Regions from separate parts of the Ornithinibacillus proteolyticus genome, predicted to be linked through region 1. Evidence: riboswitches for the same ligand, from Rfam matches in the RefSeq annotation. Region 1 holds a riboswitch; each other region holds the start of a gene.
What was found. A riboswitch is a leader RNA that binds a small molecule or an ion and turns the genes downstream of it on or off. The one in region 1 is predicted to bind S-adenosylmethionine.

Region 1 (3,194 bases):
GCCACCAATAATAAACGATATTTCTAAACTAAGTCCTGCAATGAAATGAGCAGCTAAGGAGCCACCAATCCAGGCTAACGTAGTACCAAACGTGACGATTCGGAATACCGACTTCGATACCCCCTTTAATTCCCGTACATCTAAGCTTGTACTACCTTCAAATAAAATTAATGCCACTGCAAGCGAGATAATGGGACTATAAAGACTCCCAAGCGCTTCTTGCGGATTAATTAATCCGAATACCGGACCAATTAATAATCCGGCAACAGACATGATGACAATAGATGGCCATTGAATTCTCCAGGCTAACCATTGTGATAAGATACCGAGTGAAATGACAATAACAATACTAATGAGTACAAATTCTGTATGAATATCTAGTCACCTTCTTATGTTATATGTAATGAATAAGCGTATTTTATCACTGGCTTCGTTCAATAGCTAATGTAATGTTTTATTTTTTTGCTAACATAGAAAAATGAATACGACTACTAACATCTTATCCCCAAATTCCTTTTCTATTAGGGTGAAAATAGAAAAGGAAGCAGGGCAGACGAGTTCTTTCGTTAGTTCTTTGCAAATTCACCATCAATTTCAACGGTTTGAAAGATGTTAATAAACGCTTTGTCATCGTGTTGACGAACGATTTCTTTAATTTTCACGGTCTCATAACGGGTCACGACCATCATTAGAATTTGTTTCTTTTCTTCTGTATAACCACCGAATCCCTCCGTAATCGTAATCCCACGATAAACGGATTGCAGTAATTCCTTTCTAATTTGATCTCCTTTTGATGTCACAATCTGCATGGTCAGTTTGATATGACTGGTGTGAATCGCATCGATAACTTTCCCGGTCAAATAAATAGATAAAAGGGTATATAATGCAATGTCCCAGCTAAAGATAGCACCAGATAAGAGGACAATGATACCATTCATTCCGGTAAGCAGTAGCCCTACACTAATATTACTATTACGGGAAATAATAATCGCGATAATGTCCAGACCACCAGAGGTTCCGGAATATTTCAGTATGATACCGACTCCAATTCCACCAATAATTCCTCCAAAGATGGTTGAAAGCAAAATATCATCCGTTATCGCAACTACCGGTAAAATATATAAAAAGAAAGATAGGGACACGACACAAATCAACGTATTCACGGTAATCCTCTTCCCTAATTTAACATAGCCCAATAAGAGTAACGGTAAATTAAAGATAAAGGTCAGAATTCCGATATCAAGTGGTGTAATGAGCCCAACCAAAATAGCTATCCCGCTAACGCCACTACTTAAGATACCAAAAGGGACCAGAAAGAAATTAAAGGCAAATGCAACAATAAAGGATCCGATGATGACGATTATATTTTTCATGATGTAACTCTCCCTAGTGTATGTAAATTAGTATCTTTAGTTAAAATTCTGCTGAATCATCTAAATGGGCGTTGTCTGCCTGTGAACTACTAATTTACAGAAATAATCAAGCTGTTTTCTTGCTCGCTGTATGGTTTCCTCATCTACTATTGGTATTTCCCTCTGTTTATTGATTGTTTGATCCAATAGGTAGAGGCCTTTTAAATTATGCGCCTTTAATGTGGCTAATAGTGGCTTCAGTGTATATTCGAGGGCTAAAAGATGGGAAGGACTCCCACCAGTCATAATCGGAAGGACTGGCTTATGCTTCAACACATCCTGTGGCAGAAGATCAATGAATGCTTTTAACACCCCGGAATAAGCTCCCTTATAAACAGGTGACCCAATCAGGATACCGTGGGCATTTTCGATTAATGCTGTCATTTGTTTTATTTTTGGACTGTTTATATTCATGTCAAAAAGATCTTGATAGGCTACATCCTTTACCGACATATGGGTGACTGAAAATTGTCTCTCATGTAATAGGCTCCCGAAATAACGTAATACCTGCTCAGAGCCAGATAATGTAGCAGTACTACCAGAAATTATCACAATCTCACTCATTCCTATTCTCATCCTTTCCTATTTCCTTGCATTGATTCATTAGAAAACGCACATTCGGCCCTTTTCGTGAATGTGTTTTTTCTTAGCATATACTTACTATCAGCAAAAAAATCCCTTATTCTTCTAATGAGAATAAAGGGATTTTACATTGTTGTATGTAATCTCTTATCTCCCAAGAATAATCTCGTCGGAATTAGCACCTTTCTGACATGATATATCAGAGGTTGCTGAAGCGTCATCGGGCCTGGTCCCTCGACTTCTCTTGATAAGAAGTAGTGGTGTGCAATTATTGTTATATTCTATTCGAACAATTCCTATCAGTCAAGTAGGAATTAATGATTGACAAGGTGGAAAGGGTTACTTTATGATAGAGGAAATAATCAAATAATTTTTGATCTTATCAAGAGAGGTGGAGGGACATGGCCCTTTGAAGCCTCGGCAACAGGTTCTTTCATAAGAATACTGTGCCAATTCCATCAAGCAATTGCTTGGAAGATAGGAGAGTGCATACTTATTTTTAGTCGTCATCTCTTTTCCTATCTAGGGAAGGAGATTTTTTTGTTTTACAGATAGAACACAAGTGGATGAGGAGGAAGTTTTATGAAGTACGGATTTTGGTTACCGATTTTTGGCGGGTGGTTACGTAATGTCGAGGATGAAAAGATGCCACCAACGTTTGACTATGCAAAGAAAGTAATTCAATCAGCAGAAAAATGGGGCTATGATACTACCTTAATTGCGGAGCTTTACTTGAATGATATTAAAGGCACAGACAAGGATTCCTTAGAGGCATGGTCTCTAGCCGCAGCTTTAGCAGCCGTAACAGAAAAAATCGAGATCATGACAGCGGTTCGTCCCGTGTTTCATAATCCAGCTGTTACAGCAAAAATGGCGGCAAACATCGACCATATTAGTAATGGACGCTTTACCTTAAATGTTGTTTCTGGCTGGTGGGCCGAGGAGGCGAAGCAATATGGTGGTGATTTTACCGCACATGATGAAAGATATGACCGAACAGCAGAGTTTATTGAGATTTTGAAAGGATTATGGACGGAGGAAACCTTCTCCTATCAGGGCCAGTTTTATCAAATAGAGAACACCAAGCTTTCCCCTAAACCTGTCCAACGGCCAAACCCAATTTTATATGCGGGTGGCGAAAGTGAGAAAGGGAAACAAGTCATTTCATCGCTTTGTGATGCGTATGTCATCCATGGACAT
Region 2 (3,194 bases), on a different contig from region 1:
ATTAGTAATAAAGTCACCAATGAATTGGAATATGAAAACAATAATAACAATTAAAACGGTACATACAAACACGACATCAAAGTCACGTCGTACAAATCCATGATAATAGGCAAAGTCACCAAGGCCACCTGCACCGATAACACCAGCTACCGCCGTATATCCTATTAATGCAATAGCAGTTACTGTTATACCAGAGACAAGAGCTGGCATGGATTCCGGTAACAACACTTTAAAAATGATTGTTTTTGTTTTAGCGCCCATTGACTGTGCTGCCTCGACAACGCCTCTATTAACCTCACGCAATCCAATCTCTACTAACCTTGCATAAAACGGGGCTGCACCTACAATCAACGCTGGAGTCGCAGCATTAGGCCCCCTAATGGTTCCGATTAAGAATTTAGTGAATGGAATCAATAACAATATAAGAATAATAAACGGAATAGCTCGAAATACGTTTACGATTGTGGCTACAATAAAATTCAATACTTTATTTTCCCAAAGTCCACCATTTGAAGTTAAATAAAGTAAAAGTCCTAATATTATTCCAAAAATAACCGTCCCAACTAAGGCTAAAAGGGTCATATAGAACGTTTCACCCGTTGCCACTAGTAATTTCTCTATTACTACATTAGGAAATAATTCATTAAGCATGGTTTAAAACCTCCACTTCTACAGTGGTTTTTTCCGTAATATATTGGATTGTATTGTTTATTTCATGGTCACTTCCGTTAATTTGTACTACTAGGGTCCCATAAGCACCAAGTTTAGTTTGCGTAATTTTTCCTTGAAGAATATTGACTTCAATTTCAAATTCCTTAGATAACTGACTAATTAAAGCTTGATTTGCAGAATCCCCGACGAAATGTAAACGAACAACCCTTCCGCTTGTATAAACATCTAATAATTGACTCAAATCACCATCTGAGTCACCCATCACTTGTTCGACGAATTTCTTAGTAACGGGCTGCTTCGGTTTGAGGAACACATCTAGCACATCCCCCTGCTCCACAATCTTTCCTTTTTCCATCACAGCAACTCGGTTACAAATTTTCTTGATAACATGCATTTCATGGGTAATTAATATAATGGTAAGTCCTAATCTTTCATTAATATCCACCAAAAGGTCTAATATGGAATCCGTTGTTTCTGGATCTAATGCAGAGGTTGCTTCATCACATAATAACACTTTAGGATTATTCGCAATTGCTCTTGCAATACCAACTCGCTGCTTCTGCCCGCCACTTAATTGAGAAGGATATGCATTCTCTCTTCCAGCAAGTCCTACAAGCTCAATTAGTTCCTTTACTCGATCTTCTCTTTCTTTTACAGGAACTCCAGCAATCTCTAATGGAAATGCAATATTCTCACGAACTGTACGTGACCATAGAAGATTAAAATGCTGAAAAATCATCCCAATATCCTGTCTAGCAATTCTTAGTTCATTCTTATTCATTGCCGTTATATTTTTGCCTTGAATGGATACCTGACCAGAAGTAGGGTCTTCGAGACGATTTAGCAAACGAATAAATGTACTTTTTCCCGCACCACTATAGCCAATCACACCAAATATATCACCATCTTCAATGGTTAAACTTAAATTATCCACTGCTTTGATTTCTTTCTGATCAAAGCGAAATACTTTTGTCAGATCTTTAATAGATATCATTCCATATCCCTCCTCTTTCTATGATGTACTAATTTCGGAAATGCATAAATATATTCGTATCTATATCACGTCATGATAAGAATTGATTTTTCCCTTTCCAAATAAAAAACGTCTTTCTGTAAGAGAACAGAAAGACGTAATAGTAATTATTAAATCCTAACGTTCCCTCATCTTTCAAAGCCAATTGCTTTGTAGGACTTGGCACCTTTTTCAAACACGAAAGTTTGAAGGTTGCCGCGGTATCATAGGGCCTTTCCCTCCACCGCTCTGGATAAGAGATTTACATTATTCAATTTTTCAACAGAATTTACTATATCATCAGTATATAGACGTGTCAATAAAAAAATGCAATATAATTTATTATTTATCTCGAAATAATTCTGGTTGATATTCTAAAAGGTAACGATATATATTCCCAATCGATTGAAATGCATAGATTTTTTCTTTAATATCATGATCCTTCTTTATGACAAGACAAGGAACACTTTCGATTTTATTGTCTTGCATGAAATCCGGATACAAAGAAGCATTCATTTCATAAAATATGTTCTCTTGATGCACTGCTTCTATCTTATCTAGCATTGTCCTGGCTATGTGGCAAGTACCACAAAAAGGGGTATATATATACAGTAAATATTCTTGTTGTTCAAGAACTTCTTTGGAAATCTCGTTCAATTTATCACCTACTTGAAAGCTAGACTAAATAATGGGGATTAACAGCGATTTGCTTACCAAGTAGAAGCATTGCTAAAATTCGTTCTGGGGTAGCAGCTACTTCTCGATACTCACTACTAACATAAATATGCTCTGCATGAGGTAACTCAAGGGAAAGTTGTTTCCGAAGCTTCATCCCAGATTTGTCTTCATCAACAAAGATATAAACATCCTTTTCATCCAACTGGTAGGTTTCTAGCATTTCATCAAAACGTTCTATATCAAACGTTCCATTCGTACAAATAATTGTAATCTGGTCATTAATAACTTTCTCAAGTTGCCTTTTATCCGTTAAACCCTCAACAATTATAACACGTTCAGTTTGATGTGAAATCATGGTAGATCCCCCTCATATGATTAGAGCGTAAGGCGTCCAAACACAAATAGGTGAACATAATCTCCATCGGGATTGACGCCTAGAGCTGGATATTTTTGAAATGAAAACTGACTCTTTTCCGTAAAGCTTGGAAAAAAGTCAGTCTTAGATGTTTAACATATTATTCTTGTTCGATTATTTCTTTATATGCCTCAGGCGAAAGTAGATTATCAAGCTCAGATTCATCACTAGGCTCGATGACAATCATCCATGCACCTTCATATGGAGCTTCGTTTACAAGCTCAGGGCTATCCTCTAAATCTGTATTTACTTCGACAATTTTCCCACTAATTGGCGCATATAATTCAGACACTGTTTTTACAGACTCAACGCTACCAAAAGGCTCATCAACTTGTATTTCATCTCCAACCTCTGGAAGCTCAACAAATACGATATCACCTAATTCGTCCTGAGCGAAGTCTGTAATCCCTACACGAA
Region 3 (3,194 bases), on a different contig from region 1:
AAGTTACCCTTCATTCATCCATAATACGAAAAAATGCTTTAATCGGTATGGGATCGATTATCTTAGACGGGGCAGAAATTGGGGAACATGCTTTTGTTGGTGCGGGAAGTCTAGTTCCACCTGGCAAAAAAATTCCACCTCATACATTAGTTATGGGACGCCCTGCTAAAGTAGTTCGCGAACTAACGGACACGGATTATCAAGAGATGGAACGAGTTCGCAAATCCTATGTTGAAAAAGGACATTATTATAAGTATCATACTGATTTAGGGCTTGATTTTTCCTAATAGCAAAGGCTTAGAACACTGGGTTCTAAGCCTTTTACATACATTATTTAACTTGTGCTAATAACGCGTCTACTTTATCGGTTTTTTCCCAAGGAAATTCTACATCTGTTCTACCGAAATGACCATATGCTGCAGTTTGCTTATAGATAGGTCTTTGTAGATCTAGCATGCGGATAATTCCAGCCGGACGTAAATCAAATATATTGCGAACAGCATTAACTAATACCTCTTCGCTTACTACTCCGGTACCAAACGTATTAATGGAAATGGAAACCGGTTCTGCAACACCGATTGCATATGCAAGCTGAACTTCACATGAATCAGCTAATTTAGCAGCTACAATATTTTTCGCAACATAACGAGCGGCATAAGCAGCTGAACGGTCTACTTTTGTAGGATCCTTCCCACTAAAAGCACCCCCACCATGACGTGCATAGCCACCATACGTATCGACAATTATTTTTCTACCAGTTAAACCTGCATCCCCTTGTGGACCTCCAATAACGAATCTTCCAGTCGGGTTAATAAAGTATTTCGTTTCATCATCTAATAATTCTGCAGGTACTACTGGCTTAATGACGTGCTCGATCAAGTCTTTTTCAATCTGTTCTAATGTAACGCTTTGTGAATGCTGTGTAGAAATGACAATCGTATCAACTCTTACCGGTTGATCCTTTTCATCATATTCAACGGTTACTTGAGTTTTTCCATCTGGACGAAGATAAGCGAGCGTATTGTCTTTTCTAACATCACTTAGCCGTTTAGAAAGTTGATGCGCTAGAGAAATTGGTAACGGCATTAATTCTTTTGTTTCGTTACATGCAAAACCAAACATCAATCCTTGGTCCCCTGCTCCGATTGCATCAATTTCACTTTCTGTCATTTTTCCAAGACGTGCTTCTAACGCTTGGTTTACCCCGCTTGCGATATCTGGTGATTGCTCATCAATAGCAGTTAGAACTGCACAAGTATCAGCATCAAATCCATATTTCGCACGAGTGTAACCGATATCTTTAACGGTTTGTCTAACAACCTGTGGGATATCAACATAGGTTGATGTGGTAATCTCTCCAGCAACTAGTACTAATCCTGTTGTTACGGTCGTTTCACACGCAACCCTAGCTAGCGGGTCCTTTTTTAAAATTTCATCTAAAATTGCATCGGAAATTTGGTCACATATTTTATCTGGATGACCTTCTGTTACTGACTCAGAAGTAAATAATCGACGATTCTTAGCCATTTGGCTAAATCCTCCCTCTATTTCTTTGTTACGGAACTCAAATATCTATCAGATAGTATATCCTTAATCAATAAAAAAAGCCTTTCCTTCTTACATGAGGAAAGGGTTTACTAGCCTTTCGCTCTTATTGTTCAAGGAATTTTCCTTGCTTCAGGTTAGCACCTTTTCACAAATGTGATGGTTGCCGGGTTTCATCGGGTCTGTCCCTCCACCAACTCTGAATAAGAGAGTATCCGCTCTATTGTAGATTAACTGAAGCTATTGTCCTATGTCAACTGTATAATACACTGTCACGTAATTTTAATAAAATAATACAATAAAAACAATAAATAGTATGGACTATTAATTTAAATGTGTTATACTAATAATTAATTTCAGGAAATAAATGTATTGAATCTCATAAATAAAGGTAGGTAATTTTAATGAATACAGTAATGAAAACCTCATTATTGGAAGAACTTCTGTCCCAGCAAACTACAAAGAAAAACTTATCTGTTGCTAGATTAGTTGAAAAAGTCCTTTCACGAAATGAAGGGGTCTTATCAAATACAGGAGCTGTACTCGCTACTACTGGTAAATATACTGGCCGTTCCCCAGAGGATAAGTTCATTGTAAAGGATTCCATATCCGAAAGTAAAGTAGACTGGGGTACTGTAAATCAACCTATTGAAGAAAAAGTATTTGAATCCTTATATGCAAAAGTTATGGAGCACCTAAAGCAAAAAGATGAAGTATTTGTATTTGATGGATTTGCTGGAGCTGATCACAACTATCAATTACCAATTCAAGTAATCAACGAATTTGCTTGGCATAATTTATTTGCGAAACAATTATTCATTCGTCCAACAGAGGAGCAATTAGCAAATCATCAAGCAGAATTTACTGTAATTTCTGCTCCAACCTTTAAGGCTGATCCGAGTGTTGATGGTACTAACTCAGAAGCGTTTATCATGGTGTCGTTCAAGCACAAAGTTATCTTAATCGGTGGAACAGAGTATGCAGGTGAAATCAAAAAGTCCATCTTCTCTATCATGAACTTTTTATTACCAGAGCAAAACATTTTATCTATGCATTGCTCAGCAAACGTAGGTAATGAGGGGGATGTTGCTTTATTCTTCGGTTTATCTGGAACTGGAAAAACAACATTATCAGCTGATCCTTACCGGAAGCTAATCGGTGATGATGAACATGCCTGGAGTTCTAGTGGTGTATTTAATATAGAAGGTGGCTGTTATGCAAAGTGTATCAACCTATCGGAAGAAAAGGAACCACAAATATACAACGCCATTAAGTTTGGTTCTGTATTAGAGAATGTAGTGTTAGATGAAGAAACACGTATCCCTAATTTCGATAATACTTCCTTAACAGAAAATACTAGAGCTGCCTATCCATTAGAACATATAGATAATATAGTAAATCCAAGCATTGCAGGACATCCGAATACGATTGTATTCCTAACTGCTGATGCATCTGGTACGCTACCACCTATTAGTAAACTAACAAAAGAACAAGCAATGTATCATTTCTTAAGTGGATATACTAGTAAACTAGCTGGAACAGAACGTGGTGTAACAGAACCACAAGCAACATTTTCAGCTTGCTTTGGAGCACCTTTCCTTCCATTATCGCCTGCAACTTATGCAACGATGCTAGGTGAAAAAATTGAT
Region 4 (3,194 bases), on a different contig from region 1:
TATCGTTATACCCAGGATGGAACCTAGAACAAGTGTCATAATAACCATTAAAACTGTTTCCCCAGTAGCTTCCATTATTCGCGGCCAAAATGTACTCCAATCAACCTTCATTTACATTCAACTCCTCTACTGTTACATCTTGCTGTAGTGCTGAAAGAACAGAAGATATATTTTCCTCCTGTCCCTCAAACGAGACAAGCAAGTTTCCGTATAATTTCTCCTGAAGTTCTCGGACAGATCCGTATACAATATTGACATCCACATCAAATTTTCTAGTTACTCGAGATAAGACTGGATCACTGGCAACTTCGCCTTTAAAGATAACGCGATATAAATGTTTTCCACCTTTTCTTCTCCATTCCCTTAATAATGAAGCCGATGGTCTGTCTTGCTGTACGGATTGGATGAAGCGCTGTGTCGTAAGATGCTGTGGATTGGTAAATACATTAAAGACTGAATCCGTTTCAATCACTTCACCATTCTCCATCACCGCAACTTTGTCACAAATCTCCTGTATAACATGCATTTCATGGGTGATCAGCAAAATCGTAATCCCTAATTCTTTATTTACTTTTTTGAGAAGACGAAGAATTTCACTTGTTGTATCAGGATCTAGGGCAGATGTTGCCTCGTCACAAATTAATATATCTGGAGAGGTAGCTAGTGCTCTCGCAATCCCAACTCGTTGCTTCTGCCCACCAGATAACTGCTCTGGGTAATCTTTCGCCTTATCGGTAAGGCCAACAAAGCTAAGTAGCTCGCTTACTCTTTTATCGATTTCTTTTTTAGACCAACCAGCAAGCTTCAGTGGATATGCCACATTTCCTGCGACTGTTCTAGAAGCGAATAGGTTAAAGTTTTGAAAAATCATGCCAATTCTACTGCGAAGCTTTCTGACATCCTTTTGGGAGAGTGATCCGATATTGATGCCTTGCACTTCAATTACACCATTGGTCGGCGTCTCCAATAAATTCACTAGTCGTAACAAGGTACTCTTCCCTGCACCACTAAAGCCTATAATTCCGAATATCTCTCCCTGTTGAATGGAAAGAGATACATTTTTAACGGCATTTACTTCACGATTGCCAATTTTAAAGGTTTTTGATATATTCCGAAATTCAATCATATACTCACGCCACTCCTTTATTCATTCACAACGAAAAAGACCTTCCTTTTTTCTTATCCATAGAAAAAAGGAAGGTCTCAAAATATAAACTGAAACGACTTCCTTCTCATCTTTCAAATGTACGTACATTTGCAGGAATTGGCACAGTGTTAATTTACATTAACCCGCTGCCGAGACTTCATAGGGCCTGATCCCTCGGTCTCTCTGGATAAGAAGAAAATTCAATATTTATGTAGTTGTAAGTTATGATAAATACTATAGTACCTAATGAATTAGATGTCAATCTTTTTTAATAAAATTGTTCAAAGAATCTCTCGTCCCTGTCCTACCATGTAAACGTGGCAGCACTATTCGGTTCGATTGTGTAAGTGAAGGATTCGGTTTGGTAATTGACTTGAAATGTTTCAGAATGATCACTTGTATTGGCTACGATTAGAACCATTGAATCGTCAGGATTTTGAAACCCAACTGTTTCTAGTTTCCCTTGATAATGTGTAGTACTTATTCGGACTGCACCGGGGTTTACAAATTTACTAGCATGACCAAGGGCATAATATTCGACGTTTTTTGACACCTCATTTGCTTCTTTATTTACTGTCACAACACCGCGACAATCACTACATCCCCCATTCGTTGGTCCGCCATTAGAATCAAGTGCTATATTCCATAGTAGTACTGCTTCCGCCCAATTCCGAGGTCCACCAATAATAAGATTCGACATATACCAATTTAGGTTATCGCCAAAATCTGCGCTCCAATCACCACCACTACACTCTGTCAAATAGATATGCTTGTCCGGATATGCTTCATGCACCTTCGACATACTTTCAGGGTCTCCCTCATAGCAATGAAACGCGATGCCACTCGTATATGCATTAGCCTCTTCATCACGAAGAATCTTGTTCGAATAATCAAAGGCATTCTCCCAGTTATGGTCGTACGCTAAAATTTTGGTGTGAATATCATGTTGTGAAAATGCCGGTTGTAAATATTGTTTAATAAACATCGCTTGCTCCTCAGCATTCATACTCATAGTAGGGTAGGACTCCGAGGTATGCTCTGGTTCATTTTGAATCGTAATAGCATCAATTGGAATCTGGTTGTCTTCATAGGCTTGAATGTATTTTACAAAATAGTTCGCATACGCTTCATAAACACGCTCATCTTCATAATTCAAATAGGAACCGTTTAACTGATTACTATATTTCATCCAAGCTGGTGCAGTCCAAGGCGTACCCATTATTTTAACCTGATTATCAATCGTACGAATATCTTGTATCAGACTGATAACATCCGCATCGTTGTCTATAGAAAAATGCTCTAATTCATAATCCGTTCCTGACTCCATATCATTATAGGTGTAGCTTAGCGGGTTACCGTCCCTATCAACTGAAAAATCAGAAGCTCCTATGGCATGACGAATAAAGCTTAAGCGAATACCCTCACTAGAAAATAAGTCATACAGGAGTGCTTCTCTTTGCTCTGAGCTTATTTCATGATTGATCAAGTAAGCAGAAGACCCAGTAACCGCCGCCCCAAAACCTTCCATTGTCTGAAACGAAACATTGGGATCAACTTGAATAATAGGTACATCTGTTTCCTTGATGTCCTCTAACACTAATGGTTCTTGTTGAGTGAGTAAGTTCCTTTGATCTGATGTGGTTAACCATATATCAACACTATTTGCCGAAGGAGCATTTAGCATAACGATTAAAATGATCACTACTAAGATACCGGTTAATAGCATTAGTATCTCTATCTTTTTATTACGCATTATAACCCCTCCTATCTTAAAGAATGATAGCTATAAGAAAAGATTCCCTTTTAAAAGCTGATTGTCTCCCTTGTTTTCCTTATTCTCCCTAGCATATAAAGAAAAGCTGGGGTATGAGATACCCCAACTTCAGATTATATTACTTAATCGTAATCGTTGTTTTTAGTTGTATATCCTCTGAAGAGCTACCTACATAAATTGGGACTTCTCCTTTAGGTGTTACCCATTCACCCTTGTCTTCATCCCAATAAGAGAAGGCTTTCGGATCAAGCTCTATTTTCACTCGTTCTTGTT

Region 2: linked by a shared signal. The riboswitch ahead of AAIB49_RS05905 (methionine ABC transporter ATP-binding protein) and the one ahead of ssuE (NADPH-dependent FMN reductase) in region 1 are both predicted to bind S-adenosylmethionine.
Region 3: linked by a shared signal. The riboswitch ahead of metK (methionine adenosyltransferase) and the one ahead of ssuE (NADPH-dependent FMN reductase) in region 1 are both predicted to bind S-adenosylmethionine.
Region 4: linked by a shared signal. The riboswitch ahead of AAIB49_RS05370 (methionine ABC transporter ATP-binding protein) and the one ahead of ssuE (NADPH-dependent FMN reductase) in region 1 are both predicted to bind S-adenosylmethionine.

Annotation. Positions count from the first base shown of each region.
Region 1 is NZ_JBCPXV010000013.1:38,226-41,419, forward strand. It holds gene AAIB49_RS08315 (cation:proton antiporter) at 1-375, opposite strand, end outside; gene AAIB49_RS08320 (YitT family protein) at 567-1,373, opposite strand; gene ssuE (NADPH-dependent FMN reductase) at 1,434-1,976, opposite strand; SAM riboswitch class I at 2,139-2,248, opposite strand; SAM riboswitch class I at 2,371-2,478, shown strand; gene AAIB49_RS08330 (LLM class flavin-dependent oxidoreductase) at 2,577-3,194, shown strand, end outside.
Region 2 is NZ_JBCPXV010000008.1:55,682-58,875, forward strand. It holds gene AAIB49_RS05900 (methionine ABC transporter permease) at 1-651, opposite strand, end outside; gene AAIB49_RS05905 (methionine ABC transporter ATP-binding protein) at 644-1,666, opposite strand; SAM riboswitch class I at 1,831-1,944, opposite strand; gene AAIB49_RS05910 (thioredoxin family protein) at 2,027-2,341, opposite strand; gene AAIB49_RS05915 (toprim domain-containing protein) at 2,361-2,717, opposite strand; gene gcvH (glycine cleavage system protein GcvH) at 2,878-3,194, opposite strand, start outside.
Region 3 is NZ_JBCPXV010000062.1:5,114-8,307, forward strand. It holds gene AAIB49_RS17920 (gamma carbonic anhydrase) at 1-287, shown strand, start outside; gene metK (methionine adenosyltransferase) at 331-1,527, opposite strand; SAM riboswitch class I at 1,649-1,755, opposite strand; gene pckA (phosphoenolpyruvate carboxykinase (ATP)) at 1,950-3,194, shown strand, end outside.
Region 4 is NZ_JBCPXV010000007.1:60,373-63,566, forward strand. It holds gene AAIB49_RS05365 (methionine ABC transporter permease) at 1-111, opposite strand, end outside; gene AAIB49_RS05370 (methionine ABC transporter ATP-binding protein) at 101-1,126, opposite strand; SAM riboswitch class I at 1,230-1,341, opposite strand; gene AAIB49_RS05375 (glycoside hydrolase family 30 protein) at 1,452-2,900, opposite strand; gene AAIB49_RS05380 (glycoside hydrolase family 3 C-terminal domain-containing protein) at 3,040-3,194, opposite strand, start outside.